2 linked regions of the Aliamphritea ceti genome follow. The protein of the gene in region 1 interacts with the protein of each later gene in a pairwise test. Links are inferred from orthologs where the notes say so. Each region holds a gene or a part of one and is shown on either strand. Other genes may lie near its edges. The genes, in order: OCU49_RS02945 and mrdA.

Region 1 (16,342 bases):
GTCACCTGTATATCGATAGGCAATTCAATATAGAACTTATTCTTTTGCTCTGCCGCCAATTGAATTACCTGAATATCCAACCCACTGGAACGACCAATATCAGATATATCTTCTAACAAGCCCGGCACTTCTTTTTCCGTCGGCAGCTGTTTAAGAAGCTCCGAAAATCTCCCCTGAACATCTGCCATCTGCTTTCGCAAAGCATCCAAGTTTGCTATCTGGCCAGCCTTAGCCTGCACCTGAAGCTTCAATCCTGACTCTGCTGATACCTCATTATTAAGACGTTTTTCGGCATCAGATATGTGGAAGTAAACACCTCCCGCAATCACCACACCAAATACAAGCAGGTAACAGACAATCTTCACACCTATTGGCCAGTTTCCAGCCATACTAAAGTCAAGGTTATCCGGATCAAAGCCCTTAAAACTATTCGCCAGCCTATCCATACTTATTTCACCTCATCCAGAGAAGGCTTTAATACAGGTACGGTCAGATCGAAATTCTTCATGCTGTCTGCATTCGCAACTTTTGTCAGGTTCGGTTCGCCAAACCATACACTTGAATATATCTGTCGCATCAAAGCAGACACGTCTGCGCTTTTCTGTGCCAGACCATTCAGTGTAATAACATCACCTGTACGTGACAGCGAAGAATACAATACGCCATCAGGCTGAACCCGAACCAATTCATCAAAGTTTCTGACAATTAACGGTCTGCTCGATTGTAAATCCTGAATTGCCTTTAACCGGTCGGTTAATCGAGTTCGCTCAACATTCAGCTCTTTTATTTCCGCAAGCTGGACATCTAACTGGGCAATTTCGCTATTCAGGTAATTATTTCTCACTCGCTGTCGGTCAGTTTGAAAATCAAAATAAAAACCCACCAACAAAACAACAGCTACTGCCAAAAATGCACACGACAAGATATTGACCATGAACTGCTTCTGTCGCTGAGCTGCCTTCTCTTCCCGCCAGGCCCTGAGATTTATTCGTGCCATTCGTAATCCTATTGATCAATGCTCGAAGCTACGCAGCGACATGCCACAGGCTTTTACCAACGAAGGGGCGTCATGCGCCAACCTGGCAGGATTGATTTTAGAGTCTATATCCATACCAGCAAACGGATTAGCTAACTCAGTTGCTACACCAACCTCTTCAGCAACAATATCGGCTAACCCTTCAATTGTCACTCCACCGCCCTGTAAACATAGCTTAGTCAATTGGTTATGAGCACCTGATGAATAAAAGAATTGCAGAGCTCTGGATATTTGTTGGCTAATAGTGCTTCGAAACGGTAATACCACAGTTTCCATTAGCTCTAGACCTAGCTCACCACTGCGCAACTGGTGATCAATATCAGCAGGATTAACTCCCGCGTGCTGCTGCAGTAGATGAGATAAGTCATTACCACCAAATGCCTGCTCACGGCTATAAACTATCTGATTGTTTTTGAAGACATTTAACGTCAGAGTAGCAGCACCGATATCAACCAAACCAATCAAGGCCTGATTATCGGCATCATCCAGTGCAAGAAGAGGATATACCCGCTCGATACAAAAACTATCAACATCAACCACCTGACAGTTCAGATCAGCACTATTTATAGCATCTTCTCTTTTTTCAACATCGTTGTTTCTGCAGGCAACTAACAAAATTTCATTTAGGCCAGGAGTTGAAGGAGAAGGCCGAATAATTTCAAAATCAAGCGCCACTTCATCAAGAGGATAAGGAATAAAGCGATCTGCTTCTATTTTAATCTGTTCTTCAAGATCAAACTCGGTAAAAGAATCACTCAGCTCAATTGTTTTGGAAATCACTGCAGATGAAGGTACTGCTGTCACAGCTTGATTAAGAGGCTTATTACAAATTTTAAGGCCACGCTCTATCATTTCAGATACCTGGCCTACATCCTGAATACTATTATCGATTACCGCCGTTGGTGGCAAAGGGACGATTGCATATGCATCAACCCTAAGGTCAGCACCGCGTTTAGACAAAGCAACCATTTTCACTGATGATGTACCTATATCTACACCGACCCAGCCTTTTTCTTGCTTTTTCAGAAAGCTCAACACGATAAGTAGTCCTTAAAAATAGCAAGCATGCGATTAAATATAGTTCTAACCCTAAATATATATAAATTTCAACGCTGTTTCACTAGTGACCATTACTTAGATACAGATATAATGTCTCGGCAGCAAGTAAACTTACTTTAAAACCCACAATAGAATGACTTTAATGAAAACTTTATTAAAAATCGGCCTGACATTGTCTCTTGTGGGAATAATCCTCGGTTTCGCAGCACTTGGTGGCGCGTATTATCACTACGCACCAAAGCTGCCTGATGTCCAAACACTAAAAGACGTTAAACTGCAGACACCATTACGCATTTACTCAGCAGATAAAAAGCTGATTGCTGAATTTGGTGAAAAACGCCGCACTCCCATCAGTTTCGAACAAGTTCCGCAAACCTTTATAAATGCCCTACTTGCTGCTGAAGACCGTAATTTTTTCAATCACTTTGGTATAGACATCAAAGGTCTTGCCCGGGCGGCATACCAGTTAGCCAGTAGCGGTAAAATCAAAAGTGGTGGCAGTACCATCACTATGCAGGTAGCAAAAAACTACTTCCTGACCCGTGAACGATCTTTTGTACGTAAATTTAATGAAATCTTACTCTCTCTTCGCATTGAGCAAGAGCTCAGTAAAGAACAGATTTTTGAGTTGTACATCAATAAAATTTATCTTGGCCATCGTTCATATGGCATCCAGGCAGCTGCAAGAATTTACTATGGAAAAAACATTGATGAACTCAGCGTCGCTCAGTACGCAATGATCGCAGGCTTACCGAAAGCCCCTTCCGCATATAACCCCATAACAAACCCCAGCCGGGCTTTAGAACGCCGTAACTGGATCCTGAAGCGGATGCACACTCTGAGCTTTATTGATGATCAGGCTTACGAAGAAGCAGTTGAAGCTCCGGTTACCGCCGAATACCACGGTACACAGATTGAGCTATATGCCCCATATGTTGCAGAAATGGTACGTAACCGCCTTTATGAGCACTTTCAGGATGCTCTCTATACCGATGGTTTAAAGGTCTACACAACTTTAGACAGTGCGATGCAAACAGCTGCAAACGCAGCTCTTGAGAAAGGCTTATTAGCATACACTGAGCGCCATGGTTACTTTGGCCCTGAAGCGACTACTGAAGACCTTACTGATGAAGGCCTAAAAGCATTCTTTAAAAAACAAACGGTCTATGGCAGTCTGCTTCCTGCAGTAATAACTACAGTAGATGAACAGTCAGCAAGCGCTCGTTTAAAATCTGGAGAAGAAATCACTCTTGATTGGGACAATATCAATTGGGCTAAAGCCTACAAAGGCCCTAACAGGATGGGGGCCGCCCCCAAAAACGCCAGTGATATCCTTACAATTGGCGACATGGTGCGTGTCGTACCCGGCGACGAAGAAAACCAGTGGCGCCTGACACAAATTCCTCATGTGCAGGGCGCATTTGTCGCCCTGTCACCAAAAGACGGAGCCTTAAATGCCTTAGTCGGTGGCTTTAACTTTGTGCATAACAAATTTAACCGCGCCACCCAGGCTCTTCGCCAACCAGGCTCAAACTTTAAACCGTTTATTTATGCATCGGCATTAGAGCAAGGCTTTACACCTGCAACCACTATTAATGACGCGCCTGTTGTACTTAATGACAATGATCTTGAAGCCAGCTGGCGTCCTGAAAACTACAGTAAAAAGTTCTATGGCCCTACTCGCTTACGCGAAGCGTTGTATCGCTCACGCAACCTGGTCTCCATCAGAATCCTTCGTTCTATTGGCATCGACACAGCTACTAATTATCTAACCAGCTTTGGCTTTGATAAAACACGAATTCCACAAAACCTGTCGTTATCGTTAGGCAGTGCAGATGTGACACCATTAGAACTAGTAACTGGTTATGCAGGACTCGCTAACCAGGGTTATAAAGTTAGTCCTTATTTCATTGAACGTATGGAAAACGCTGCCGGCAAAACCTTATTTCAGGCTCAGCCGGTTACGGTATGTTCTGGCTGTGAATATTCGGCACCGGTAACCGAGACCCCAAGTAATATAAAAGATATCGAGCTCACAACTATTCAGCAGGCAGCGCAGGAAACTAACAGTAACACTGATAAACTCGAACTTTCGGGCAGTAAAATCTCTCAACTGCCGATTGCCGAACAAATCATGCAACCACAAGCGGCTTATATGATTTACGATATCATGCAAGACGTAATCACTCACGGCACAGGGCGTCGGGCCCTCAGTTTGAAACGAACTGACATTGCGGGAAAGACAGGTACCACGAATGATCAGAAAGACGCATGGTTCTCCGGCTTCAATAAAGATGTTGTTGCAACTGCCTGGGTAGGATTCGACCAACCGTCCACCTTGGGACGAAGAGAATTCGGGGGGAGTGCTGCATTGCCAATCTGGATAGACTTCATGAGCATAGCACTGGCTGACAGTACTGATGAACCTATCGCAAAACCTGACGGCATCATTTCACGTCGTATTGATCCTGAAACAGGCTTATTGGCTTATCCGGGGCAAGAAAATGCTGTCTTTGAAATATTCCCGGCAAATAAAGTACCTACAGAAGTAGCAACTGGTCCGGGCCAGGCTTCTGGCGGAGAAAGCCAGACTGACGATATATTCTAATTATCAACCAGGTTAACCCGCTTAACCTGGCTACTAATATCACCATATTCCAACAACTCTAATAACCTGTATGCTGGCGCTTGCAGCTCAGGATCATCTTCGAGCGTCATATCATCACAACGTTTTTTGAATTGAACAGAGGATGAAGGACAGCTCATCACGTCCACGCCATTCCACTGCCAGTGCCATTCCTGATGAACATGGCCACAGATAAGGCCGCGAATATGATCAAACGGCGCTAATGTTTGCCAAAACTGTTCCGCATCAGCCAGCATAATGGAATCCTGCCAACCACTTTCTACAGATAACGGATTATGGTGCAGCACTATCAGACAATGCTTATCAACATTCTGCTGAAGGGCTTGCTGAAGAAACTCCAACTCTTTACTGCCAAGCGACCCACTGCCTTTTCCATCTGGCTCAGACGTACTGTCCAATAAAATCAAACACCATCCCTTTAACAGAATAACCTTCCGATTTAGCGCGCCACCGCACGCTCTCATTATCGCCAAATCATCATGATTACCGGGAATCCATACAGCATCGAATGGCACAACATCTATTTTTTCCACCAGCCGTTTATATGCGTCAACACCACCATGATGAACATTATCTCCGGTTAGCAACAACAGGGTTTCTGCGGGCAGCTCAGTAGAAAGATGCGCAAGCATCTGATCGAGCTGAGACTCAACATCATGGTGTCGATATAACTGGGTAGGATCATTCTGTAAGTGACAATCAGTCACCTGCACAAGACGGATAGTTTGATTAGCCAACGGAAAATACTGCTTCGGTTACATGTCCATGGGTAAGGCAATGACTCAGCCACTCGCCCAGATATTGATTCACTTGCGCCTTTTCATCCGGCTGACGCATATCCATATTCGGATACTTATAAACACCACGCAACTGCTTACCGCGCATAATGCAAATAACCTCAGCGGCTCGCGCATCATGATACATCCTGACCAACAGACATGGCGCTTTAAGCCAGTCATGCTCAAACAAATGGCTCACACGCACTGTCGTTGTATAGGTAAAACGCTCCTCTACCTGCAAGCGAACCGAACTATTCTGACCTTGCCAGTGAATCTCAAATTCACGTTCATCACAGTTATCAATATCCGGCAACAGACGCATAAGGCGTACATAGTTCGCCTCACAATCAGCCATCTGCTTAACAATATCCGGAATATAACGTCTACGCATAAATTTGATTACCAACTTTATAAAACACTTCAGTCAAAAACTACCACCTATTAATTGAAGCATATAGCACGGTCTGTATATTTCAGAACTTCAGCTCCAGCGCTGAAGAACAGTTTCCTTGTTCAGTTGCAGCCACTGCAAAGCGATAATAGTGCCTGCATTATCAATTTGGCCATTTACAACAAGCTCGAATGCCTCACACAAGGGTAACACATGTACTTTAATATCCTCGCCCTCTGCTTCCAGACCATGTAATCCACCCAGATTACTAGCGTCTACACGCGCACAAAACAGGTCAACATATTCATCACAACCACCAACACTGGGTGAATAACGCGTTATAGGCATCAGATCATGGATAATAGCCCCCGCCTCTTCAACCGCCTCTCGACGGGCAACATCCTGAGCGGTCTCACCAGGCTCAACCATACCTGCGATCAACTCCAGCAACCAGGGACTGGGAGATTTATCAACAGCACCAATCCGAAACTGCTCAATTAATACGACAGCATTCATAGCAGGATCAAACAGTAAGACACAGACAGCATCTCCCCGGTGTAATAACTCCCGACGAATATCTATCGAACCGCCAGCAAATCGCGCATGCCGGATCTCTAATTCGGATACTTTAAAAAAACCACTATAAACCGTTTTATTCGTAACAATCTCAACATCATCACGGGAAAACCCTGGGTGCCAGGACATAGATTAGGCCTCGATAAATATCAGGCGGTTACTCTATCACAGGTAGGATTGCCAATATAAAACCATCTTCGTTATTCGCTTTCAGACTCATTCTCACTGCTACCTTGCTTACGTCGCCGGGAAATAAAAATATGACTGCCATCCGCCAGCTTAGCCTGTTTCTTTGCCTCTGCAGCTAATTCTGCCACTTCATGATAACTGAGACATTTATATGGATCTGGATGAACGATACCCACAGACAAACTGAGAACAGGAAAAAAAGTAGACTCACCACTGCGACTTTGCGACCAGATGCCGCCCCGCTCCAAATCCTGAGGGCTGTAATACTCGCGGATAGAATTATCGAACTCAGCAACTATCTTCTGACAGCGCTCAAGCCAATCTTCACAACGAAAAACCACAACAAAATCATCACCGCCCACATGTCCGGTAAAATTATCGCCGTTAGCAAAGCGAGTTAGTAAACTTCCCAGTTGCTGAATCAGATAATCACCTTTCACATAGCCATAGGAGTCGTTAAACGGCTTAAAATAATTAATATCAAAATACGCAACTCTGAAATTTTCAGTGCGCTTTAACAGACCATCAATCTCTCGACTAATCGGAACATTTCCAGGTAACAGTGTCAGTGGATTGGCATAACGTGCATTGCGAATTTTTAACTCAGTAATTTTCTTTAACAAATCCCGCACATTACCCAAGCCTACATACAACCCCTTCCGGGTGATCACTAACCCCTGGTTCAAATACACGTCATTCTGCTCAGTAACTATCTGCGAAACCTTTTCAAGTGACATATCACTTTCGATAATTAAAGCGTCATCCAGCATCACCGAAACAGGCTTATGCTCGTATAAAGCACGACCATATTGTGTCGAAAACAACTCCAGCAGCTTTGAGCGCCCAACAGTCCCTACCGGCCTGCCGTCCTCAAGCACTGCCAGCGCGTTGTATGCAGGATTATCCTTGAATAATACACTCGCCAGCTCTAACTCATCATTTTGTGACAGAGCAGGCGCGGGCTGGACCAGCACGGAAGCCGTCTCAGCCATATCCGAATCATTTCCTTCCCGAAGCGGTTTAGGTAACCAGGTATATTCTCCCGGCGGATCTGACAAATCAGGCGAAGGCCGTCCAAGATAAAACCCTTGTCCGATAGTGACCCCCAACTCCTTTAAAGTAAGCAACTCAGACTTGGTCTCTATGCCTTCAGCAATAATTGAACAACCAACACCATTGGCAATACCGCATATCGATTTTACAAACTGGCGCTTAATCGGTTCACGATCAACGTTATGCACAAAATGTTTATCGATCTTAACAATGTTAGGTTGCAACTCTAACCAGAGTTTCAGGCCAGAATAACCACTACCCAGGTCATCAATCGCAATGTCGAATCCCATTCCTCTGTAATGCTGCACAGCTTCAAGCGTCAGGCCATACTGATCAAAAGGATGTTGTTCAGACAATTCAATGACTATCGAATGTTGCGGTATTTCCAGCTCGGCCAGCATATCAGCAGTTAAACCTTTCTGATGTTCTGGCGTGCCTAGCAGTGAAGCGCTTATATTCAGAAATAACTTACCGTCAGTTTTAAGCTCAGCAAAACGCTGCAAAGATAAGCGCCGGCAACTCAGCTCCAGTGTATGCATTAACCCACAACGAATTGCTGCCTGAAACAAACTGTCCGGTGAATACAGTGAACTGCCCTCAGGCCCCCTAATTAAAGCCTCGTGGCCTATAGTTTCTCCAGTGCGCAAATCTACTATCGGCTGAAAATGCGGAATAAGACTATCTTTAGCGATCAAGCTCCGCAATAACTGCTCTTCATAATCAATATTTAACCTTGTGCTCAGGCCCATCAATACTACCCTGACTTCTTTGCTTTTTAGCACACGTTAAATTTCACTGATGACAAAAAGATGACACTCCGTAACAGATATAAACATTAACTGCCCATTAGGAGTTTCAACTAATGGATAAGATTAAGTTCATCGTTTTTTGATTAGGCTCAAGTGACATTATTCAGATTAATGTCACTGTTATCTCTCTCCCGTCAGATCTGGTCCAGCACCAACCTGAAGTCATGAACTAAAACAGGGAATCGTTATCATGCTGTCACGAATATCCATATCTACACGTATCTGGCTTTTGCCGTGCCTGCTAATTGTTATTTTTTCTGTGGTTTACATTCAGGATACTTTTCAACTGAAAGAAAACCTGCTCTCGGCGAAAAAAGACCGGCTACAGGGGCTTGTTACAACTGCGCACGCCATTCTGGGTGACTACCACCAACGCAGCCAAAACAATGAAATGAGTGAAACCGAAGCCCGACAAGCCGCCAGCCGGGTTATCAGTCAGTTACGCTATGATAAGAACCAATACTTTTGGATAAATGATCTACAGCCACAAATAATCATGCATCCGATCAAACCTTCGTTAAACGGCAAAGATGCTTCCGCTATTAAAGACAAACAGGGAAAGTTACTCTTTATGGCCTTTGTTGATGTCGTCAATAATAACGGCGAAGGCTTTGTCGATTACTTCTGGGCAGCCCCTAATGGCAGCGAAGAACAGCTACCTAAACTCTCCTACGTTAAAGGCTTTAAAGCTTGGAACTGGATGGTCGGCAGCGGTATTTATGTCAACGACATAGACGAACAGTTCACAACCATTCTCACGCAGAGACTAATATTTCTGGGCATTACTCTGGTTGTATTTATTGTACTTTGCCTGTTAATCAGCCGCAGTATTATCAGGCCACTTCATCAAACAACAGAAGCTATGAAAGACATTTCACAGGGAGAAGGCAACCTTACCGTTCGCTTGCCCGTTAACACCTCTGATGAACTGGGCATATTAGCTGCGACATTTAACACCTTTGTTGAACGGATACACCAAACTGTCATTCAGGTCCGAACTTATGGTGATGAACTGGTCACCGCATCCGATTCTCTGGCAAATATTACAGACCAAACGAACTCCAGTATTGCGACACATCAGGAAGAAACACACAAAATAGTTGAAGCAGTCAGAGAGATGAACCACACAGTTCAGGAAGTTGCCGGCAATGCATCCGAAGCAGCTAACTCAGTCTCAGCTGTACGCAACCAGGCAATGGAAGGCCAGTCCGTTGTTAAAGCCAGCATCAGCGCCACCCACAACCTTGCACAATCAGTAGATCAGGCAGTTACCAGCATTCAGACGCTTGAAACAGATGTTGAGAACATTGGAGGCATACTCGATGTAATTCGCTCAATTGCAGATCAAACTAACTTGCTTGCCCTGAACGCGGCCATTGAAGCAGCACGCGCCGGTGAGCAAGGCAGGGGATTTGCAGTCGTTGCAGATGAAGTCCGCGTACTGGCGCAACGGACTCAGGAATCAACAGAAGAAATACAAAGCATGATAGAGCAACTACAAAACGGTGCTCACAATACAGTAACAGTAATTCAGACAGGTAGAAGCCAGGCAGAAGTTAGCGTGCAGCAGTCTGAACAAGCTGGCGCAACGCTCAATTCAATTACACAGGACATTCTCAGTGTCGCTGATATGAATACGCAAATCGCCAGTGCAACAGAGCAGCAAAGTTCAACTGTAAATATGATCAGCCACAACGTAAACAACATGCATCATGCATTTGGCCAAACAACAGAAAGCTCACAGCAGGTAACCCAGTCAAGCGAACAACTTAATCAGTTAGCGAATAACATTCACAAACTACTGGGGCAATTCAAAATTTAATCCATATAAAATGCACTGCCAGCCGGCAACTGGCAGCTGCTTGTTTATAATTTACAGGCACCGCCCAGACAGTCATCAAAGTCCATATTTTCAAGTTCATCACGTTCAATCTTAGCTTGTTGAAAGTGCTCATATAGCGCTAACTCTTCAGCGCTGCCAGCATCTTTCTTAATACCGGCTTTTGCAAATACACCCAGCAATGTATTTAATTCCTGCAAATTAAAGTCATTCATTTAAGTATTCCCTTATCAATTACAGTTTTAATTAGCCTAGCGGTAACAGATGATCAATCATTAGCTGCACATTCCGCTGCCCCCTAAATTCATTCACATCCAGGCGATACACAGCACGTACTTTCTGGATAGTCTGATCTGGCCACAACTTAGTATCAGCATTAAAATGAATACCGTCCACAGCAACACCACTTTCAGGGTCCATCAACACAACTTTCAAATGCCGCTGCCCAACTATACGTTGTTGCAGCAATGAAAATTCACCATCAAATAAAGGCTCAGGAAAGTGCTGTCCCCATGGACCACCTTCCCTCAAGAGTTCTGCAACCTGTAAAGTAAATTCCTGCCCACTAAGAGATCCGTCAGTCAGTACCGAATGTTGCAACTGTTCAGCAGACATCTGTCGCCGTACTTCAGCATCAAACGCCTCCTGAAAAGCATCCAACTGATCAGCCACTATCGTCATACCGGCAGCCATTGCATGGCCACCAAACTTCTTCAGTAAATGCGGATGTTTAGCAGCAACAGCATCAAGGCCATCACGAATATGAAAACCCGCGACCGACCTTGCAGATCCTTTTAACTCACCATCATCTCCGGCAGCAAATGCAACTACCGGGCGATTCAGTTTCTCCTTAATGCGAGACGCTAGAATACCGATAACTCCCTGATGCCAGTCTTCCTGAAACAAACACACGCCAAAGGGTAGTTCAGCATCGTCCAGCTCCAGGCTATCCAGTAATAGTAAAGCCTGCTGCTGCATTTCCTGCTCGATACCACGGCGTTCCTGGTTCAGTTCATCCAGCTGTACTGCCAGTGTACGCGCTCTTTCAGGATCGTTACTCAACAGGCATTCAATACCAACGGACATATCATCCAGCCGGCCAGCAGCATTCAGGCGAGGTGCTAACGCAAAGCCTAAATCTGAAGCAACCAGATTATGTCGTGTCCGGCCGCTAACATCTAATAACGCCAAAATTCCAGGACGCGCCTGACCAGCACGAATACGTTGCAGCCCCTGATGAACTAAAATCCGGTTATTTTCTTCCAGAGGTACGACATCCGCTACCGTACCTAAAGCAACCAGATCCAGCAGGCTACCAAGATTAGGCATAGCAATGTTTTGCTCAGCAAACCAACCCTGCTGCTGAAGTAAACGCCTTAACGCGGCCATCACATAAAAAATAACACCCACACCGCAAGTAGATTTTTCAGAGAAATGACAGTCAGGTTGATTAGGGTTCACTATTGCACAGGCATCCGGAAGCACGTCACCTGGTAAATGATGGTCCGTTATGACCACGTCGATACCGGCAAGATTGGCAGCGGCGACACCTGAAACACTGGAAATACCATTATCGACGGTGACAATCAGATCAGGCTGCCTTTGAGCTGCAACAGCAACAATCTCGGGGCTCAGGCCGTAGCCATACTCGAACCGGTTAGGAACAAGATAATCAACCCGCTGCGCACCCATCATGCCTAAGGCAAGCATTCCCAAAACAGTACTGGTCGCACCATCGCAGTCAAAATCACCAACTATCAAAATGCTTTGCTGCTGTCTGATTGCATCAGCCAGACGCTCACTTGCAGCATCTAAGCCACAAATATCCTGGCCATTCTGCAATTGATTCAGCTGCCGGCCTAAGCGTTCAACATCATACAATCCCCGGCTCGAATAAACTCTCGCCAGTAAGGGATGAACCTGATTAAACACCGGAACATCTGCCGTATGTTCACGGCGACGAATCAATAATTCTGACATTACACTTAAATACTCAGCTCTTGCGGCTGTTCAGTCACAGCCCGCTCAACAGGAAACCAATTATCCGTTTTACCTGTAGCGAAATATACCCCCAGACCAATCCACTCACGCACAGCGGTACCAAAATCACTTAAATTGCCTGCCAGATCAAACCTGAAATTATCCAACGCAAAAGGCTTTGAATAATAATCAACCGGATAGGGAATTACCTTCCAGCCCTGCTGACGATAAATACCGACTGAACGCGGCATATGAAAGGCTGAGGTTACTAACAACCAGCCATCTCCCTGATCAATACTGACAGCCTCAGGTAACACCTGCCCTGAAAACAAAGCATTTTCATAAGTGTTACGTGACTGGCGCTCATAAATTATATTTTCAGCCAAACTGAACTCATCCAACCATGCTTTTACTGTATCAGCGCCACGAAACTCAGGCTTCAATACAGACCCTGATCCGCCAGTAAAAATAATCGGTTTATCTGGAAAGCGCTTTAACATCATCGGTAACGTCATCACCCGGTCGGCACCTTCAGAAAACTGCGGCTGCCCCCAAATGCTTGTCAGCTCGGCATCTTCACCGCCGCCCAGCACGATTATTCCGGCAATATTTTCAGGCAGTTTTTCCGGCTGACTGAAACGACTTTCTAAAGGCTGCAGTAATAAATTTCCGATGGGGTATACCGTTAAAACCATCAAGCTGAAAACAGTTAAAAAAGTCAGTTTTTTCCAACCAAACAACATTGAAACCACTAACATTAATACAATGAAATTTCCCGGATTAGCCACAGCCCAAAAAATTTTAGAAAGATTAAAAAACGTATCCACGAACCTATCTCCACCAACACGTAATCACTGAATTAAATCCCTATTCATATTTCCGTACTCTCTCCCAGATACAGCCTCATCCTGAATACTAATCGCATCGACTTAATCCTGACTCGTCAGCACTGATGATTAGCTCTGCCTGTTTATTTAATACACCACCCATCTAAAAAACACGAATGTTTTCAATTAATTATTGATAATTCCACGATTTATATATGACGTAACGAATATGAAGCCTGCAAAAGACAATAAAAAACCCGCGACAGCTACCTGTCGCGGGTTTTAATAAATCAGTTCTCAAAAATTATGCTGGAACATTCTTCGCAACAAATTCCTGAACAGCCGCCAAATCATTTGGTAACACTGTCATGCGCTCTTCACGCTCAAACAGATCAGCCATATGCTCTGGCAATTCCGGTGCCTGCAAGCCTGCCTTCAAAACAGCTTCCGGAAATTTAACAGGATGAGCAGTAGACAAAACGATCATCGGCACATTCAGATCACGGCGGCACTTACGTGCTGCAGCTACACCAATAGCAGTATGCGGATCTAACAGATAACCGGTATCAGCATGAACGTCTTCGATCAACTGACAAGTCGTTTCATCATCACATGCATGGCTATCAAACAGCTCACGGACAGTTTCCCAACGGGAAGCATCCAGCTGAACAGATTCGGTTTTGAAACGGTCCATCAGATCAGTAATCGCAGCACCGTCACGGCCATAAACATCAAACAGCAAACGTTCGAAGTTAGAAGACACCATGATATCCATTGACGGAGATAAAGTGTGTACTAACTCACCCTTGCTCATGTCATTATCTGCAATCACACGGTGAAGAATGTCATTACGGTTAGTTGCAACAACCAGCTGATTAATCGGCAAACCCATCTGCTTGGCAATATAGCCAGCAAAAATATCGCCGAAGTTCCCGGTAGGTACCGAAAATGCTACTTCGCGGTGCGGACCACCTACAGCCAGTGCTGCTGAGAAGTAATAAACAATCTGCGCCATGATTCGCGCCCAGTTAATAGAATTAACTGCGCCAAGCTTACCGCCATTCAGGAATCCCTGATCAGCAAAGCTGTCTTTAACCATCTGCTGACAGTCATCAAAATTACCTTCCAGCGCAATATTGTGTACATTATCCGCCAGGATACTGGTCATCTGCTTACGCTGAACTTCTGACACCCGGTTATGCGGATGCAGAATAAAAATATCCAGATGATCACTGTGACGGCAGCCTTCAATCGCTGCAGAACCCGTATCCCCGGAAGTTGCACCAACAATAACCAGACGTTCATTACGTTGCTGCAGGACAAAATCCATCAAACGTCCCAGCAACTGCAATGCAAAATCTTTAAATGCCAGAGTAGGGCCATGGAACAATTCCAAAACCCACTCGTTAGTATTCAGCTCTTTTAATGGTGCAACTGCAGTGTGATTAAAGCCTGCATAGGTTTCGTCAACCATGCGTTTAAAGTCTGCATCATCAATACAACCGGCAACAAATGGCTGAACGACTTTATACGCCAGATCCGCATATGACAGACCGGCCCATGAAGCTATTTCTTCCTTCGAAAAGGTCGGCAGCTTTTCCGGTACATACAAACCACCATCACTGGCCAGACCTGCAAGCAGCACATCGGCAAAGTCCAGTGCCGGTGCTTGTCCACGTGTAGATATATATTTCACGATTTTGACTTCCTACAACTTAAGCTTCGAAGTGTTCCACACGGATACGGGTAACCGCACCGTCGATATCGTCAGAGGCTTCAATTTTAGCGATCGCCTCATTCATCTGCTGCTCTTTCACTTCCTGAGTCAGGATAATGATAGGCACCAGCTGCTCATGAGTTTCTTTCTGCAAGATAGCATCAATACTGATACCCGACTCACTCAGGATACCCGTTACCATTGCCAGCACACCTGGTTTCTCAACCGCATGCAAACGCAGATAATAAGAACTCACTACACGTTCAATTGGCAAAATAGGCTCATCAGACAACTCACCTGGCTGGAAAGCCAAATGCGGTACACGGTTATCGCGATCAGCTGTCAGCGTACGCACAACATCAATAACATCCGCAACTACTGCAGAGGCAGTTGGCTCAGCACCCGCACCGGCACCGTAATACATAGTCTGACCAACGGCATCGCCGTCAACCAATACTGCATTCATAACACCATGCACATTCGCAATCAGTGCTTTCTCAGGAATCATGGTTGGGTGCACACGCAACTCAACACCTTCTTCACTGCGACGACTAATACCCAGATGTTTAATACGGTAACCAAGCTCTTCAGCGTATTGCACATCTTCAGCAGTAATCTTACTGATGCCTTCGGTATACGCTTTTTCAAACTGCAGCGGGATACCAAATGACAGAGAAGCCAGAATGGTCAGCTTATGCGCCGCATCAATACCTTCAACATCAAAGGTTGGATCTGCTTCGGCATAACCCAATGCCTGAGCTTCTGCCAACACATCTGAAAAATCACGGCCTTTATCGCGCATTTCTGTCAGGATGAAGTTACCGGTTCCATTGATAATACCTGCCAGCCAGTTGATACGGTTTGCAGACAAACCTTCACGAATGGCTTTGATCACCGGAATACCACCAGCAACACCCGCTTCAAATGCAACCATCACATTCTTCTTCTGAGCGGCCTCAAAGATCTCATTACCATGCTCAGCAATCAGCGCTTTGTTAGCAGTTACGACATGTTTGCCATGCTCAATCGCAGTCATAACCAGCTCAAGCGCTGTTTCATAACCACCGATCAGCTCGATGACAATGTCGATTTCAGGATTACGGGCAACGGCAAAAATATCCGCGGTAATCTGGGTGCCTTTTGTATCGCAATCAGGATTCGGGCGACGTGCTCCGACTTCCTCAACAATAATCTTGCGACCAGCGCGACGCGCAATTTCTTCAGCGTTACGCTTTAATACGTTATAAGTGCCGCCACCAACGGTGCCGAGTCCACAGATACCCACTTTTACTGGTTTCAAACCGTTACCTCGCTTGTCATGTCAGAATATACGTAAGCGCATATTCAGCCCGAGCCAAAATAGCTTGGCATTATATCTAAGTCAGCAGGGATGCACTACGCAAGAGGTCGCTTTGAAACTAAAAAAGGGAGCATTTCGC
Region 2 (16,179 bases), 430 kb from region 1 along the record:
TAAACGTATTACTTCAGCAATGGTGCTATTAGCTGCACTGATAGCTACACCATTCGCAGTGGCGGCAACACCTGAAGTTCGTGACGACGGTGTAACTGTTATCCACTTAGATCAGTATGGCGGTTATTTCTCCGCACATGAAACGGTAGCTGGCCTGAAGAAGGGTACCTACGAGTTTGTTGTAACTAACAAAGCTGACAAGCTGGTTGGTTTTCAGATTCAGAATAACAAGACCCACGAAGGTCTGGATATGTTCCCACTGGAGCCAGGCGAGCAGCGTATTTCCCGCGTAACAGTGACCGAAGACGGTATTCGTTTCCGCTGCCCAATTAATCCAACGCCTTGGTATGAGCTGGATAACATTAAGTAAGCCGGTTCACTAAAGCTTTAAGCATCGCAGCGCTATTCAGAATGGCGCTGCGTTTCTGTCTGGTATAGAGAGTGTTAGGGAGATTCATAATGGCCATTATCGAAGTTTACAGTAAAGATTATTGCCCATACTGCAAAGCTGCTAAGAGTTTGCTTGATCAGTTGGGCTGGCGTTACAAAGAGTATGAAGTGACCCAGGACTGGAAAAAGCGCCAGGAAATGATTCGTCGTTCTGGTCGTAAAACCGTCCCTCAGGTATTTATCGATGATAATCATATTGGCGGTTACGATGATTTTTCTGCGTATGTTCGCCGTCTGGCAAATGTCAGCTGAGAAAGCATCTGTTCAGCGTTTTTGATTTGCTTAAGCTGGCAGGTGTCGGCGAGTTTCTTCCTGTGTAATAGCAGTCACTGTCTGACATGAGTGGTTCCCCCATTGGATGACAGTATTTCAGATGCCGTGGTTTTGCTGCGGCATTTTTTTGTCTTTTATATGTAAGTATTAATTGTCATTGATGACCTGATTAAAGCTATCTGGTTAAGACACCTTGATTAAGGTGGTTTATTAATCAGTGGTTATGACTTTGGGGGCGATGGCAGAGAGGGGGGAGGGGAGAACCTCGATAATTCTGAATTAGTGTTGTCAGTATATGTGCTGCTAACAGCAGTTGTTCAGAGCTGATAGAGATCGATAAAGAAGTATGCAGTGATGGATAAGCTGGTAAAAATAATCAGTTGGCGGATCCGTTGTTGGGGGATTCGCCGTGACACCTGAGCTGCAACATAACCGCCCAATAATGATCCCACCAGTAAAATACTGCCTTCATACCAGACGATGGCACCGTCGTAGATAAACACTGCAATGGCAATGAGTGATACGCAGGAGGATATCAGCAATTTTATGCCGTTCATTGCGTTGATGTTGGTATGACCGATCAGCACCAGGTAGCTCAGGGCGATAATGCCCAGGCCTGCGTTAAAGAATCCGCCGTAAATACATACGCCCAGTAACAGTGCGCCGGAGCCAATAATCGCATGCCATTGTCGCTTATTATCGGCCGGGGATAACTTTCTGAGTAACTTGTTCAGCTGATTGCCGCTGATAAACAAAATGCTGGCAAATAGTAATAGCCAGGGGATGGCAGTTGAAAAACTGTCTTCAGGGGTTTGCAGCAGTAACCAGGCGCCAATGACACCGCCGATGAGACTCAGGCTAATGTATACCGGGAGCTGTTTCTTATGGGCGGTTAAATCATGTCGGAAGGCCCAGGTACCGCTCAGATACCCTGAGCAGGCAGCAAATGTATTGGTCGCGTTGGCACTGATTGGTGGTACGCCTACTAACAGTAAAGCCGGGAATGATATAAAACTTCCGCCGCCGGCTACGGCATTGAGCATGCCGCTGATAACGCCAGCGGCAAATAAGAGCAGTAGTTCAGTCAGGGGCATTGTTTAGAAGGGTAGCTTTTTGAGTAAATGCTGAGCCTGTTTATCCAGCAGTTTTTGGTAGCTTTCATTGACTGCTTTCAGCAGTACTTTATCTTCTTCTGAACGTTCAATATCAGCACCTGCCAGTAGGCTGATTTTCAGATCAGGTGCTTCACTGAGCGCAGTATGGCTGATCAGCTCGTTGCTGTCGGTGGAACGGGTCAGGTAGCGGGCTTCTTCCTGCAGGCGGGGAAGCTTCTTGTAATGTCCACGTACAATCGCCATATGCAGATTAAGGATAGGTTGCATACGTCGGATACGTTGCTGGTTAAACGCTTTATATAAACGATTAAACAGCTGGCTGGCACATATTGCATTAATGCCATGGGCATCTTCAGGATTTGGGCGCAGGAAAGCGAGTTGCAGATCACCATTACTCAGGCGGGTAATTTCACCCTGATATATGGCAATAACCATTTCCAGCATACGGGTGTAGTAATCCTGAGTTTGCACCAACTCTGCAGCTGATAAGTTTTCTGCATGGCCGGATGTCAAATCAAGATACAGCAGATAGCCGGCCTCATCAGAATTAACGATCATTTCCAGTTCTTGTTCGAAGGCATACAGGTCTAGCTGGACTTCACCTGTTTCCTGATCAAACAGCGGGTTCTTTAGAATGCTGGATCGGGAGCTCTCGGTTTCTTTGTGTACGGCGTCTTGCACGGTAGGGATATTCGCTTCCAGTGGTATTTCAAGTTCTTCAATAATTGGGGTCGGTGACTGTGCCTGCTGTCCAGTGTTGTGTTGAAAATCTGGTGGCTGTTCCGATGGTGCAAAGCTTGGAATGTTAGGTGTACTGGTATCAGGTTTGAGCAAGTCTACCAGTGAGTCCGGGGTTCTTTGGTGTGACGCGGGCTGATTTACCGGCGTATCAGTAATCTGATTTTGAGTGCCTGGATTTTGAACAAAAGCGCTTTCAGCCATAGCGGTGCCAGATAAATTCTCTGCTGTATGGTTTGCTGGTGTTGGCTGGGTGGTGTTTTGTTTGGCTGACTGACTGGCCAGTTGTGCTTTAAAGGCCTGTTGCTGGTCTGTGTTATCGGCAGGGGAAAGGGCTTCACTGTCCTGGATGACAGGTTGTTTTGAGGCCAGCTGCCAAACCAGCAGAATACAGATAATTGCGATAATCATCGCCAGGATCAGCGCTTGCAGGAGTAACCCTCTGAATTGCAGATACTGTTCAGTAGGATTTAGCACCAGGGTCAGGTTTGCCAGGCTTTCGCCTTGCTGGGTAATGGTAATATTGCGTGTCAAAGTGCCTAAACGATGAGCATTACCTGCACGGGCCAGTAATTTGTCGGCTGGTGTGCTGACGCTGATCGCATCAATATAATCCTGACGAACCAGTTGATTAAGCTGATAATTAAGACTGACAGGATCATTTGCGAGAATGGCAGGTTTGATCAGCGCGCCGGTCTGTTCGGCCAGTAACTGGCCTCTTTGATGAGTTTGTTGCTCAGCAATACGTTCAGCGACCAGGTTTAAATAAAAGCCGGCCAGTAGAATACCCAGAAACAGGCAGGCCGCGATTATAACGGTCAGTTGCAGTTGGGGTTTTTGCCGGGAGGTGTTCAGCATAAGTTGGGTGGCTTTGTTTGATAGAGGCTTCATATACATCTGTTTAATTAACACTTCCGCAGCAAGCCTGCCCCTGTTTATTACAGGAAATAAGGCCGCCATTATCTAACCGTGAGATCATAGCAGTTAGCCGGGGCAGATGTCTGTGCCTGATGCCGCTTTTATTCCCGGATTGATATTCCTGATTCACAGGATTGATCAGGTCTTTTTACTGTCAGAGCCGCAGGGTATAATGCGCCATCTCCAAGGGGTACTCCATGAATGTAACTGAATATATGGCCCAGCTGGGTCAGCAGGCGCGGGTCGCTTCCCGTGCTATTGCAAAAGCCGATACCGGGCTGAAAAACCGGGCATTGCTGGCGATGGCCGATGCAATTGATGCTTCCCGGGAAGCATTGGTTGCTGCTAATGCTAAAGATCTTGCGCAGGGTGAGGCAAATGGCCTGGATGCTGCGATGCTGGATCGTCTGCAACTTAAGTCCAGCCAGATCGATACTATGATCGAAGGTTTGCGTCAGGTAGCAGGTTTACCCGACCCAACCGGTGCTATTACAGATATGAATTATCTGCCCAGCGGTATTCAGGTTGGTAAAATGCGGGTGCCGCTTGGTGTTATCGGTATTATCTATGAGTCACGTCCGAATGTGACTGTAGAAGCTGCAAGCCTGTGCCTTAAATCCGGTAACGCAACTATATTGCGTGGCGGTTCAGAGGCAATTAACAGTAATGCGGCTGTTGCTGAATGTATTAAAGCAGGCCTTAAGGCGGTTGGTTTACCGGAGCATGCTGTACAGGTCGTTGAAACGACTGACCGTGCGGCGGTTGGTGAACTGATTACTATGCCGGAATATGTGGATGTAATTGTGCCACGTGGCGGCAAAGGTCTGATTGAGCGTGTTAGCCGTGATGCCAAAGTAACTGTTATTAAGCATCTTGACGGAATCTGTCATGTTTATATTGATGATGATGCGGATCATGCTAAAGCAGTTAATGTTGCGCTGAATGCAAAAACACACCGTTACGGTACCTGTAATACGATGGAAACTCTGCTGGTGCATGAGTCCCGTACAGAAGTGTTGCAGGAGCTGGCAGAACGTTACCGTGCTGTCGGGGTTGAATTGCGTGGCTGTGAAAGAACGCTTGAAATACTGCCTTTTGCGACGGCTGCAACGGAAGAAGACTGGGCGACTGAATATCTGGCACCGGTACTGGCAGTGAAGCTGGTCGCGGACATGGATGAAGCAATCGCGCATATTAACCGTTATGGCTCACACCATACGGATGCGATTATTACCGAGAATTACACTAAGTCCCGCAGCTTCCTGCGCGAAGTGGATTCCAGCTCAGTAATGGTTAACGCTTCAACCCGTTTCGCTGACGGCTTTGAATACGGTTTGGGGGCCGAAATTGGTATTTCGACCGATAAAATCCATGCCCGTGGTCCTGTAGGACTGGATGGACTGACGTCGCAGAAGTATGTCGTACTGGGTGACGGTCATATTCGTCAGTGAGTAATACGATTAATACGTCTGTTTATGCCTTTATGGGTGGGACTTTTGATCCCATCCATAATGGTCACTTGCGTACCGCACTGGAAATTCGCGACTGGTTAAACGTCGGACAGGTGGCATTGATGCCGTCTAAAGTTCCTGTGCATCGCCAGCAGCCTGGTGCCGAATCAGGACAGCGTCTGGCGATGGTCGAAGCGGCGGTTGCTGCTGAACCTGGTTTGTGTGCCGAAGCCCGGGAAATCCTGTCAGAAAAGCCTTCTTACACTGTGCTCACGCTTGAATCATTGCGGGCTGAGCTTGGTGATAAAGCGCCAATCTGCATGATTCTTGGTATGGATGCTTATTTGTCATTGCCAGGCTGGGATCGCTGGCAAGAGTTATTAAAACTGGCGCATATCGTTGTCGTGACACGTCCGGGCTGGGTATATCAGCCCGATAAAGCAATGCAGGCTTTTACCCGGGCACATGAAGTGACGGATAAACAGCGCTTATTAACTGCGCCGGCGGGGCAGGTGATTTTTCACGAACTGACGCCGCTGGCCATATCTGCCACACAAATACGTACATTGGTGAGCCAGGGGAATTCGCCCCGTTATCTGCTCCCTGACAGCGTTTGGCAGTATATCCAACAACAGCAGCTGTATGGCTGTAAATTAATTTAAGGTAAAGATTAACCAATGGAATTAGATCAGATGATCAATGTTATACAAGATGCCCTGGATGATATGAAAGCTAAGGATATCGTCGAACTGGACGTCAGTGAGAAGTCAACGGTTACCGACCGTATGATCATTGCAAGTGGTACTTCTAAACGTCATGTTATGTCGATCGGTCAGCATGTACAAGAAAAGATGAAGGCCAGTGGTGTTCAGCCTATGGGGATCGAAGGCCTGGATACCGGTGAGTGGGTTCTGGTCGATTTAGGTGATGCAATCGTGCATGTCATGATGCCGGATGCGAGAAGTTTTTACGATCTTGAGAAACTCTGGGGCTTTGACGAAGTCGATACTAAGAACTGATTTGATTTTAGTAAGCATAATCCGGATGGAGCACAGACCGCTGTTATGAAAATTCGTCTGATTGCGGTCGGCACTAAGATGCCGAAATGGGTGACTGAAGGTTGCCAGGAATATCTGAAGCGATTACCGGCTGAATTCTCGATGGAGATCGTTGAGATTCAGTTGGGGCACAGGGGTAAAGGTGCAGATATTGCCCGCGCCAAGCGTCAGGAAGGTGAAGCTATGCTGGCAGCGATTGGTAAGGGGGACCGGGTGGTTGCTCTGGAGGTCGGTGGCAAAAACTGGAGTACCGAGCAGTTGGCTGAACAGGCTGAGAACTGGCAGATGTCTGGTCAGAATGTCAGCTTGCTGGTGGGTGGTCCTGACGGGCTAGCGCCTGAGTGCGTCGCGCTGGCCGATCAGAAATGGTCTCTGTCAGGGTTGACGTTACCGCATCCGTTAGTGCGGATCTTATTGGCAGAACAGATTTACCGGGCCTGGAGCATTATCCAGGGGCATCCTTATCATAAATAGTGAGCAAACCGGCCCGCCACTGGATGGCAGCCAGTTTGACGCTAAATACATTACTGTAAACACATGGCCGTACTTGAAAGCCTGAAGGATCACACAAAAGAAGGTAATACCTTTCTGTCCCGGGCGCTGATCGCCTTTGTGATCGTCTGCATCCTGCTTGGGGTGCTGATCGGCCGTCTTTATTACCTGCAGGTGGTTGAATATGATCACCAGGCAGCCCTTTCTGATGATAACCGCATACAGTTGCAGCCGGTGGGGCCTACCCGCGGGCTGATCTATGACCGTAATGGTATTTTATTGGCGGATAACCGTCCGAGCTATAGCGTTACCATCATGAAGGAAGAGGTAGAGGATCTTGAAGAGGTTCTCACCGAACTGCAAAAACTGATTCCCGTTACTGAACGGCAGTTAAAAACCTTTCGTAAACGTTTTAAAAACCGTCGCCGGCCATATGAAACAGTGCCGTTACGCTTCCGTCTGACACCTGAGGAAATTGCTAAAATAGGTGTTAATTATTACCGGTTACCCGGTGTGCAGGTAGAAGCGGATCTGATTCGTCATTATCCATACGGGGCCAGTCTGGTTCATGCTTTGGGTTACGTCGGCCGGATCAATGAGAAAGAACTGAAGCGGGTTGATCCGACCAACTACAGTGCTACCCATTACATCGGTAAGCTGGGTATCGAGAAGTTTTATGAGCCTCTGCTACACGGCACCGTTGGCCATCATAAAGTAGAAACCAACGCTCGTGGTCGGGTCATGCGGGTGCTGGAGCGAACGGATCCTGTTCCAGGTAAAGATATTATTCTGAGTCTGGATATCCGTTTACAGCAGGCCACTGAAAAACTACTCGGTGAACGGCGTGCGTCAGTGGTGGCGATTGATCCGAAAACCGGTGGAATTCTGGCGTTGGTTAGCACCCCCGGGTATGACCCGAATATGTTTGTGACCGGTATCAGTCAGAAGAATTACACCGCATTACGTGAGTCTGAAGATTTGCCTTTGTTTAACCGGGCGTTGCGGGGCCAGTATCCTCCTGGTTCAACCATTAAGCCTGTTGTTGCAATGAGCGTTATTGATAGCGGCGTAGTTGCCCCTTCCCATACTGTTTATGACCCGGGTTTTATGACCTTAAGTAAAGGCGGTCGGCGTTACCGTGACTGGAAACGGGGTGGCCATGGCCGGGTAGGCCTGGATATGGCCCTGTATCAGTCCTGTGATGTCTGGTTTTACGATGTTGCCAACCGGGCTGGTGTGGATGTGATTTCCGGTTATCTGGATAAATTCGGTTTTGGTCAGGTAACCAGTCTGGATTTACCGGAAGCCCTGCCGGGCATATTGCCGTCCCGTGCCTGGAAAAAACGTACAGGCCGTGGTTCCTGGTATCCGGGAGATTCACTTAACCTGAGTATCGGACAGGGCTGGATGCTGGCTACACCACTACAGCTGGCTACTTCCGCTATGGTGCTGGCTAACAGAGGTGAGTGGAAGCAGCCAACCATGCTGAAAAGCATCCTGACGAAAGATAAAAATATGCAGATAAAACAAGATGCTGACGGGCGTCTGGTATCTGTTAGCAGTCAGCCGGTTCAGCCTGGACAACCATTGACTGAAAGTATTATCAGTATCCCGAGTAAAGGCAAAAAGATGCCTGATGTGAAGCTTAATACACCTGCTTACTGGGATAATATTATTGATGGCATGATTGCCGTAGTGCACGGTGAACGGGGTACTGCCCGTAAAATAGGTAAAGGTATCGATTTTCAGATTGCCGGTAAAACAGGTACCGCTCAGGTTGTGGGAATAAAGCAGGATGAAACCTATGATGCGGAAAAACTGGATGAGCGTCATCGTGACCATGCCCTGTTTGTTGCGTTTGCACCGGTTGATGATCCGAGAATTGCAGTGGCAGTGATTGTTGAAAACGGTGGTGGTGGTTCCAGTACCGCTGCGCCGGTCGCCCGGGAAGTCATTGATGCTTTCCTTGAGTTGGAACAGACAGATCTTATTGCTGCTCAGGCCGCTGAAGCTTCAATTGTTGCGGAGGCTCAGTAATGCGGGATTTTGAACGTACTATGCAGGAAGCGCAGCCACATCTCGCGCGTCGCAGAGGGCTGTGGTCGTATACGCATCTTGATGCCTGGTTATTAATTCTGTTATTGCTGCTTGCGAGCTATGGACTGCTGATTTTGTACAGTGCTTCCGGCGGTGATATGGGATATGTCACCCGGCAGGGGGTTCGTCTCGGAGCGGGTTTTGCGGTGATGGTGCTGTTGGCACAATTCCGGCCGCGTTTTTTTGCACACTGGGCGCCGATTCTTTATGTGCTGGGGATTGCACTTTTGGTCGCGGTGTTACTTTTCGGTGTAGGTGCAAAAGGCGCCCAGCGCTGGATTGCATTGCCGGGCTTTCGTTTTCAGCCATCAGAGATTATGAAGCTGGTATTGCCGCTGATGGTGGCCGGATATCTTGCTAAGCGTGCTTTGCCTCCCAGTTTTAAGCACATATTCATCTCGCTGGGCCTAGTGTTCGTGCCGGTAGTTATGATTATGAAACAACCGGATTTAGGCACATCACTATTGATTGCTGCATCCGGAATCTTCGTGCTGCTATTATCGGGTATTTACTGGCGTTATATTTTCGGGGCGCTGGCTGTTGCCGCGGCCGGATTGCCCGGGTTGTGGATGGTGATGAAGGACTACCAAAAACAGCGCGTACTGACGTTTCTTGATCCGGAAAGCGACCCTTTGGGATCAGGCTGGAATATTATTCAGTCCAAGGCTGCAATTGGCTCGGGTGGTATTTCCGGTAAAGGCTGGTTTCAGGGAACTCAGTCTCAATTAGATTTTTTGCCGGAAAGTCATACCGATTTTATTATTGCGGTACTGGCTGAAGAGCAGGGGATGATCGGTGTGCTGATACTGTTGTCACTGTACTTAATGATTATTGCCCGCGGGTTGATTATTGCGGTACAGGCGCAGGACAGTTTTGGACGTTTGGTTGCCGGCAGTGTAACCCTGACATTTTTTGTATATGTGTTTGTAAATATTGGGATGGTTAGCGGTTTACTCCCGGTTGTGGGGGTACCGTTACCGCTGGTGAGTTATGGCGGAACATCCGTCGTAACGCTGATGGCTGGCTTTGGTTTACTGATGTCAGTACAGACTCACCGGCAAATGATTAAACGCTAATAATTATACTGGCCAGGAAGCGACATTATCCTGGCCAAGCAACAGACTATTTAAGGGTATTAGGGTGAAACGGAATATATTACATGCCTGCGCTACGTTAGGTGTTAGTTTGTTACTGGTTGCGCCGGGTGTATCGGCTGCGAAAACTCAAGATAATTATACTCAGCGGCCTGAAGCTCAGGCGCTGATTGCTGAGCTGGTTGAGCAGGGATTCTCTGCCGCGGAACTGGAAGGTGTCCTCGATCAGGCTAAACAGCAAAAGAGCATCCTCAAAGCGATGTCCAGACCTGCGGAAAAACGCCTTACCTGGGGTGAGTACCGTAAGCTATTTCTGACCAAGAAACGTATTAGTCAGGGGCTTAAATTCTGGAAAGAAAATCAGCAGGTACTGAATAAAGCTGAGCAGGAATTTGGTGTGCCGGCTGAAATCATCGTTGCAATTATTGGCATTGAAACCAGCTATGGCCGGATCACCGGAAACTATCGGGTAGTTGATGCGTTGGCAACGCTGGGCTTTGATTATCCCCGCCGTGCAAAGTTTTTCCGTGAACAATTGAAAGAATATTTCTTGCTAACCAGAGCCGAAGGAGTTGATCCTTTAACGCTGAAGGGCTCTTATGCCGGTGCAATGGGATTAGGTCAGTTTATCCCAAGTAGCTTTAATAGCTACGCTATCGATTTTGATGGCGACAATAAAAAAGACATTTGGAATAATCCCCACGATGCGATTGGCAGTGTTGCTAATTATTTCGCTAAACATGGCTGGAAAACCGGCGAGACTGTCCGGGTTAAAGCTATTGCACCTGCAACAGCTGAACAAAACTGGTTTAATGATGGTCTTGAGCTGAAGCTGAGTATGGCAGAATGGCGTGCCAGAGATTTCAGCAGTGCAGCGGAACTTGATGACGCTGAGACGGTCAGTTTAATGCGGCTCGAAAAGGATGGTGAATTCCAGGACTGGTTCGGCCTGCATAATTTTTATGTGATTACCCGCTATAACCATAGCCGTCTGTATGCATCTGCGGTGTATGAGTTAAGTGCAGCGCTTAACGCTAAGCGTTAAGTTTACTTGCAATGAAAGAAGGCAAATACATGTTCAGAGCATTATTCGGTAGCGTGCTACTTGTGCTGTTAGCAGGCTGTTCTTTCCTGCCCGGCGGTGGTGGAGGCAGTGATGGCGGTGGTCGTTATTCGATTAAACAGGACCGTCCACCGGATGAAACTGATGTCGATGTATCTAAAATTCCTAATGCTGTTCCCCGTGTAGAAGCCAAGAGTCGTGGCGGTAATAAAAGCCGCTACGAAGTATTTGGTAAAACGTATTACGTATTACCTTCGTCCGCGGGCTATAAAGAAAGGGGTGAGGCTTCCTGGTACGGTAAAAAATTCCATGGTCATAAAACCTCTAATGGTGAAATTTATGACATGTTTGCAATGACGGCTGCGCATAAGTCATTACCGTTACCAACCTATGTTCAGGTTACTAACTTAAAGAATAACCGTAAGATTATTGTTCGGGTTAATGACCGTGGTCCGTTCCATCAGGGCCGTATTATTGATCTTTCCTTTGTGGCAGCGAAAAAACTCGATATGCTGGGTGGCGGTGTTACCCAGGTCGAAGTTGAAGCTATTGACCCGAGGACCTGGCAGAGTGCCCGTGGAGTAGTTGCTGCAGGTACGCAGGCGACTTCACAGCAGAGCGGCAAGAAACGCTATTTGCAGGTTGGCGCCTTCAGTTTACTGAGCAGTGCTGAGCAGGCAAGCAGAGAGCTGAATGACCTGTTTGGTAACCTGCCGGTTCGTATTGTGCCATTAGCGAAAAGTGACCGGACCTTATACAGAGTTCAGTTAGGACCGGTTGATTTCGGTGCTAATCTGGCAGAGATTGTTTCCAAGGTAGAAGCTGCTGGTTTTGCACAGCCGCATCTGGTGGATTGAGTAGTAACAGAGCTGCATTTTGGCAGTGAATAAACGACAACGATAAAGATAATTATGATTTCCAGACTATTTAAACCGTTTTTACTGCTGTTTATTGCCATCGTGGCTTTGCCGCTACAGGCCGCAACTCTGGTGCCGGCACCGCCGCAGATTGCTGCCCGTGCGTATATCGTGATGGATGCGGATACCGGTCGGGTGATTTTGTCATCCCGGGAAAATGAGCGTTTTCCGCCGGCTAGCCTGACCAAGATGATGACCAGCTATATCGTCGAAGACGAGCTGAATAAGGGCAATATCAGTAAAACTGATCTGGTACCTGTTTCAGTTAAAGCCTGGCGTTCACAAGGTTCACGGATGTTCATTCAGGAAGGTACACAGGTACTGCTGAGTGACCTTTTGAAAGGCATTATTATTCAGTCTGGTAATGATGCAAGTGTTGCTGTTGCTGAATATATTGCCGGTAGTGAAGCTGCATTTGCTGATCTGATGAATCAGCATGCTAATTTACTGGGAATGGATAACAGCCAGTTTATGAATGCAACAGGTCTGCCAGCGGATGATCATTATTCTTCTGCCTACGATATGGCGACACTGGCGCGGGCAATTATCAAAGATTTCCCAGAGCATTATGGTATTTATTCTGAGAAGTACTTTACCTATAACAAGATTCGTCAGCCAAACCGTAATAAATTGTTGTGGCGTGATAACAGCGTTGATGGTTTAAAGACAGGTCACACTGAAGCGGCCGGTTATTGTCTGGTTGCTTCCGCCAAGCGTGAAGGCATGCGCCTGATTTCTGTTGTGATGGGAACTAAGAGTGAAGAAGCCCGGGCACAGGAAAGTCAGAAGCTGCTGGCATATGCATTCCGTTATTTCCGTACCCATCAGCTGTATAAAGAAGGTGAGCGGTTACAAACTACCCAGGTATGGGGCGGCAAAGTCGATCAGGTTGATTTAGGGCCTGCGGCTGATCTGGCAGTTACAGTTGCCCGTGGTAAGAGTGATCAGTTACAGGCGACACTGGATCTGGATAATGTTATTGAAGCACCGATCAGCAAAGGTGACGTATTCGGTAAGGTTCAGGTCAAACTTGGTGATGAGCTGATTGCAGAAGTGCCAGTAGTTGCTTTGCAGGATGTGGCTGAAGCCGGATTGTTGAAACGTATTTGGGATAAAGTTGCGCTGTTCTTCTACAGCCTGATCAATTAATCCCTGACAAATGTCATCCTGATGTTAAACGCCCGTGCTGATTTCAGTGCGGGCGTTTATGTTTGGGGCTAAGGGCATTAAAATACCTGCCATGGATATAGTACATCTGAACGGGCAGTTGCTTGCTGCTGATAAGGCAAAGATTTCGGTATTTGATCGCGGATTTTTGTTTGGTGACAGTATTTACGAGGTCATTCCTTTCTATCAGGGCAAAGGTTTCAGGCTGATTGAACATATTCAGCGGCTGGAACATAGTTTGCGGGCAATTCAGATTCGCACTGATATTGACTGGCAGCTGTTATTAGACAACCTTGTCACCGCGAATGGTGGCGGTAACCTGTCGGTATACCTGCAGGTTAGCCGGGGTGCCTCTGAAGAGCGTAGTCATCAGTATGATGCTGACCTGACTCCGACAGTGTTTGCCTGTTGTAAACCTATCAAAGATATTTACGCTGACGGCGCTGATTCTGTAGAGGGAATAGCGGCGATAGTAACCGCTGATTTGCGCTGGCGTCGTTGCGATATTAAAGCCACTGGTTTATTGCCGAACATTCTTGTTCTGCAGCAGGCCCGGCAGGCCGGCGCCGCAGAAGCTATTCTTATACGGGATGGCATCCTCACCGAAGGGGCATCCAGTAATCTCTTCATGGTGGAAAACGGTGTGATTTATACGCCTAAGTCCAGTTCAGAAATTCTGGGTGGTGTAACCCGCGAACTGCTATTACAACTTGCTGATGAACAGGGAATTCCCTGCCTGCAGGTTGATATTGAATATTCCCGTTTACTGACTGCCGATGAGGTTTGGATCAGCAGTTCTACCCGTGCCATTGTGCCGGTGCTGAGTATCGACGGACAAAAAATAGCAGATGGTAATAAAGGCCGGCTCTGGCAACAGATGTTTGAGCGTTTTATTCAGCTACAGCATCGGATGATGCATGGCTGAAAGTAACAGATTTAAAACTAGAGAAATGAATATGACTGAACAAGAAGCGCCTAAGATTGAATTTCCATGTGCAGATTATCCAATCAAAGTGCTGGGGCGCAGTGCGCCAGATTACAAGGAGTTTGTCCTCGATGTTGTGCGTCGATATGACCCCACTCTGGATGTCTCAACCGTTGTAGAACAGCCGAGCAAGAACGGCAACTTTACCGCTATTCGTATTAAAATGATTGCTGAGAGTGCTGAAGCACTGGAAGCGATGCATAAAGAGTTTATGGCCAGTGGCCGTGTTCAGATGGTGATGTAAAGCATGGCTGATGTAACAGTCGAAAGTGCTGAGCAAACAGAAGCGTCGCCACAGGCTCTGATGATTCGGGAGCTTGGCCAGCAGGCGTATATGACAACCTGGCAGGCCATGCAGGATTTTACTGCCGGTCGCACGCCGGCAACTGTTGATGAAATCTGGTTACTTGAACATAGCCCTGTCTATACCCAGGGTCATGCAGGTAAAGCAGAGCATGTGCTTAACCCAGGTGATATTCCGGTGATTCCGGTAGACCGGGGTGGTCAGGTGACTTATCACGGGCCCGGGCAGCTTGTTGTGTATATGTTGCTGAACATTCGCCGCAAGAAATTCGGTGTGCGGGAACTGGTTGCCCGCATGGAGCAGAGTGTTATCGAGTTACTGGCTGAACGCGGTCTTGAAGCATATGCCCGTAAAGATGCCCCGGGTGTATATGTTGGTGACGCAAAGATTGCTGCGCTGGGACTGAGGGTTCGCCGTGGTTGTTCATTTCATGGTTTGGCACTCAACATCGATATGGATTTATCACCGTTCAACCAGATTAACCCCTGTGGTTATGCAGGCATGGCCGTTACCAGCCTTGCTCAACTGCAAACGGTTGAAAGTCCGGCGGCAATACACCGTCAATTTCTTGATATTTTGCTGGCTAAGCTGGATTACCAACAGCTCAGCTACGCAACGACAATTAACTGAAGTGGATTATTTAGCATGACTGAACAGAGCAGCAAGGCGCAGCGCGCGGAAGCCGGAGTTAAGTTACGGGGTGCTGAGAAAGTTGCCCGCATACCAGTTAAAATCGTTCCAACTGAGCGGGAAAAAATGCTACGTAAGCCAGAATGGCTACGCATTAAATTAGGTTCGACGCCCAAAGTTCAGGGCATTAAAGATAAACTGCGTAAGCACAAGTTAGCGTCGGTTTGTGAGGAAGCCAGCTGTCCGAATCTGGGAGAGTGTTTCAGCCACGGTACCGCAACCTTCATGATTATGGGTGATATCTGTACCCGTCGTTGTCCATTCTGTGATGTTGCGCATGGCCGCCCTAAAGCATTGCCAGAAAATGAACCACAGGAGCTGGCTGAAGCGATTGCCGATATGGGACTGCGTTATGTGGTTATTACTTCGGTTGACCGTGATGACCTGCGTGACGGCGGTGCTGAGCACTTTGTTAAGTGTATTCAGGAAACCCGGAAAAGCAGCCCTAATATTCAGGTAGAGACTCTGGTGCCGGATTTTCGCGGCCGTATGGATGTTGCCCTGGAGATTTTACAGCAGTGTCCGCCGGATGTTTTCAACCATAACCTGGAAACTGTACCCCGTTTGTACCGCCAGGTTCGTCCCGGTGCTGATTATGCATGGTCATTACAGTTGCTACAGCGTTTTAAGAAGGCACGTCCTGAAGTACGTACTAAGTCAGGTTTGATGGTTGGCCTGGGTGAAACTAAGGAAGAGATTCTGGAAGTACTGAAAGATCTGCGGGCTCATGATGTGGATATGCTGACAATTGGTCAATACCTGCAGCCAAGCAGGAATCATTTACCGGTTGACCGCTATGTGACACCGGAAGAATTCGATGACTACGCAGCAGAGGCCAGAGCGCTGGGCTTTAGCCACGTTGCAAGTGGACCCTTAGTGCGCTCGTCTTATCATGCGGATTTGCAGGCCAAAGGTGAAAATGTTTCCTGACATTAGTTAGCGCCTTCCTGAAGTTGCTAAATGCCGGTTTATTAACCGGCATTTTTGTTTGTCAGAGATCTGATGATCGTTGCAGTCAAATGATCTTTTAATCGGTAACGATAGCGCAGGTTTAGTACAGAAAATAACAGTTATACACAGAATCGTTAGACAACCTTGTGTATAACCTTGTGGTAACTCTTCAAAGGGCTATGGCTGTAGCCTTTCGCTGAAATGTCTAATTTTCAGCCATATTTTGTATCCTGGATTTATTTCTATTCTGCATGTTATTCAAACGGTTATCTGTTAATTAATACACACTTTAAAGCGTCCTGAAACTGTGTGAAAAATAATCAGTAATCTGTGTATTGTTTTTTGTGACCGCTGGTCATAAAATGACGGCCGGTTTTAAGCTGTGTTTTTAAGAGACATATTTATACGTATGAATG

Evidence for each region.
Region 2: the proteins of OCU49_RS02945 (region 1) and mrdA interact in binary tests that used the Escherichia coli proteins (3 or more experiments, as listed by UniProt). The link is inferred for Aliamphritea ceti from one-to-one orthologs.

Annotation. Positions count from the first base shown.
Region 1 is NZ_AP025282.1:638,089-654,430, reverse strand. Bases 1,840-4,970 are described here. They hold OCU49_RS02945 (penicillin-binding protein 1A), read left to right. Parts: upstream 1,840-2,237; coding sequence 2,238-4,703; downstream 4,704-4,970. Other genes in these bases: OCU49_RS02940 (metallophosphoesterase), read right to left, coding at 4,700-4,970; pilM (type IV pilus assembly protein PilM), read right to left, coding at 1,840-2,074. Outside these bases: OCU49_RS02960 (type IV pilus inner membrane component PilO), read right to left, coding at 1-446; OCU49_RS02955 (PilN domain-containing protein), read right to left, coding at 449-997; more of pilM, read right to left, coding at 1,013-1,839; more of OCU49_RS02940, read right to left, coding at 4,971-5,479; OCU49_RS02935 (DUF1249 domain-containing protein), read right to left, coding at 5,472-5,912; OCU49_RS02930 (NUDIX domain-containing protein), read right to left, coding at 6,003-6,617; OCU49_RS02925 (GGDEF domain-containing protein), read right to left, coding at 6,689-8,479; OCU49_RS02920 (methyl-accepting chemotaxis protein), read left to right, coding at 8,730-10,361; OCU49_RS02915 (hypothetical protein), read right to left, coding at 10,406-10,594; single-stranded-DNA-specific exonuclease RecJ, read right to left, coding at 10,626-12,359; OCU49_RS02905 (YdcF family protein), read right to left, coding at 12,365-13,186; thrC (threonine synthase), read right to left, coding at 13,491-14,882; OCU49_RS02895 (homoserine dehydrogenase), read right to left, coding at 14,902-16,203. UniProt on the Escherichia coli protein: Cell wall formation. Synthesis of cross-linked peptidoglycan from the lipid intermediates.
Region 2 is NZ_AP025282.1:1,068,867-1,085,045, forward strand. Bases 6,069-9,036 are described here. They hold mrdA (penicillin-binding protein 2), read left to right. Parts: upstream 6,069-6,540; coding sequence 6,541-8,532; downstream 8,533-9,036. Other genes in these bases: rlmH (23S rRNA (pseudouridine(1915)-N(3))-methyltransferase RlmH), read left to right, coding at 6,069-6,477; rodA (rod shape-determining protein RodA), read left to right, coding at 8,532-9,036. Outside these bases: OCU49_RS04860 (hypothetical protein), read left to right, coding at 1-370; grxC (glutaredoxin 3), read left to right, coding at 460-702; OCU49_RS04870 (sulfite exporter TauE/SafE family protein), read right to left, coding at 1,041-1,817; OCU49_RS04875 (hypothetical protein), read right to left, coding at 1,821-3,467; OCU49_RS04880 (glutamate-5-semialdehyde dehydrogenase), read left to right, coding at 3,692-4,945; nadD (nicotinate-nucleotide adenylyltransferase), read left to right, coding at 4,942-5,607; rsfS (ribosome silencing factor), read left to right, coding at 5,623-5,964; more of rlmH, read left to right, coding at 6,010-6,068; more of rodA, read left to right, coding at 9,037-9,668; mltB (lytic murein transglycosylase B), read left to right, coding at 9,733-10,731; OCU49_RS04915 (septal ring lytic transglycosylase RlpA family protein), read left to right, coding at 10,761-11,606; OCU49_RS04920 (D-alanyl-D-alanine carboxypeptidase family protein), read left to right, coding at 11,661-12,815; OCU49_RS04925 (aminotransferase class IV), read left to right, coding at 12,874-13,758; OCU49_RS04930 (YbeD family protein), read left to right, coding at 13,790-14,062; lipoyl(octanoyl) transferase LipB, read left to right, coding at 14,066-14,752; lipA (lipoyl synthase), read left to right, coding at 14,768-15,742; OCU49_RS04945 (TetR/AcrR family transcriptional regulator), read left to right, coding at 16,173-16,179. UniProt on the Escherichia coli protein: Catalyzes cross-linking of the peptidoglycan cell wall. Responsible for the determination of the rod shape of the cell. Is probably required for lateral peptidoglycan synthesis and maintenance of the correct diameter during lateral and centripetal growth.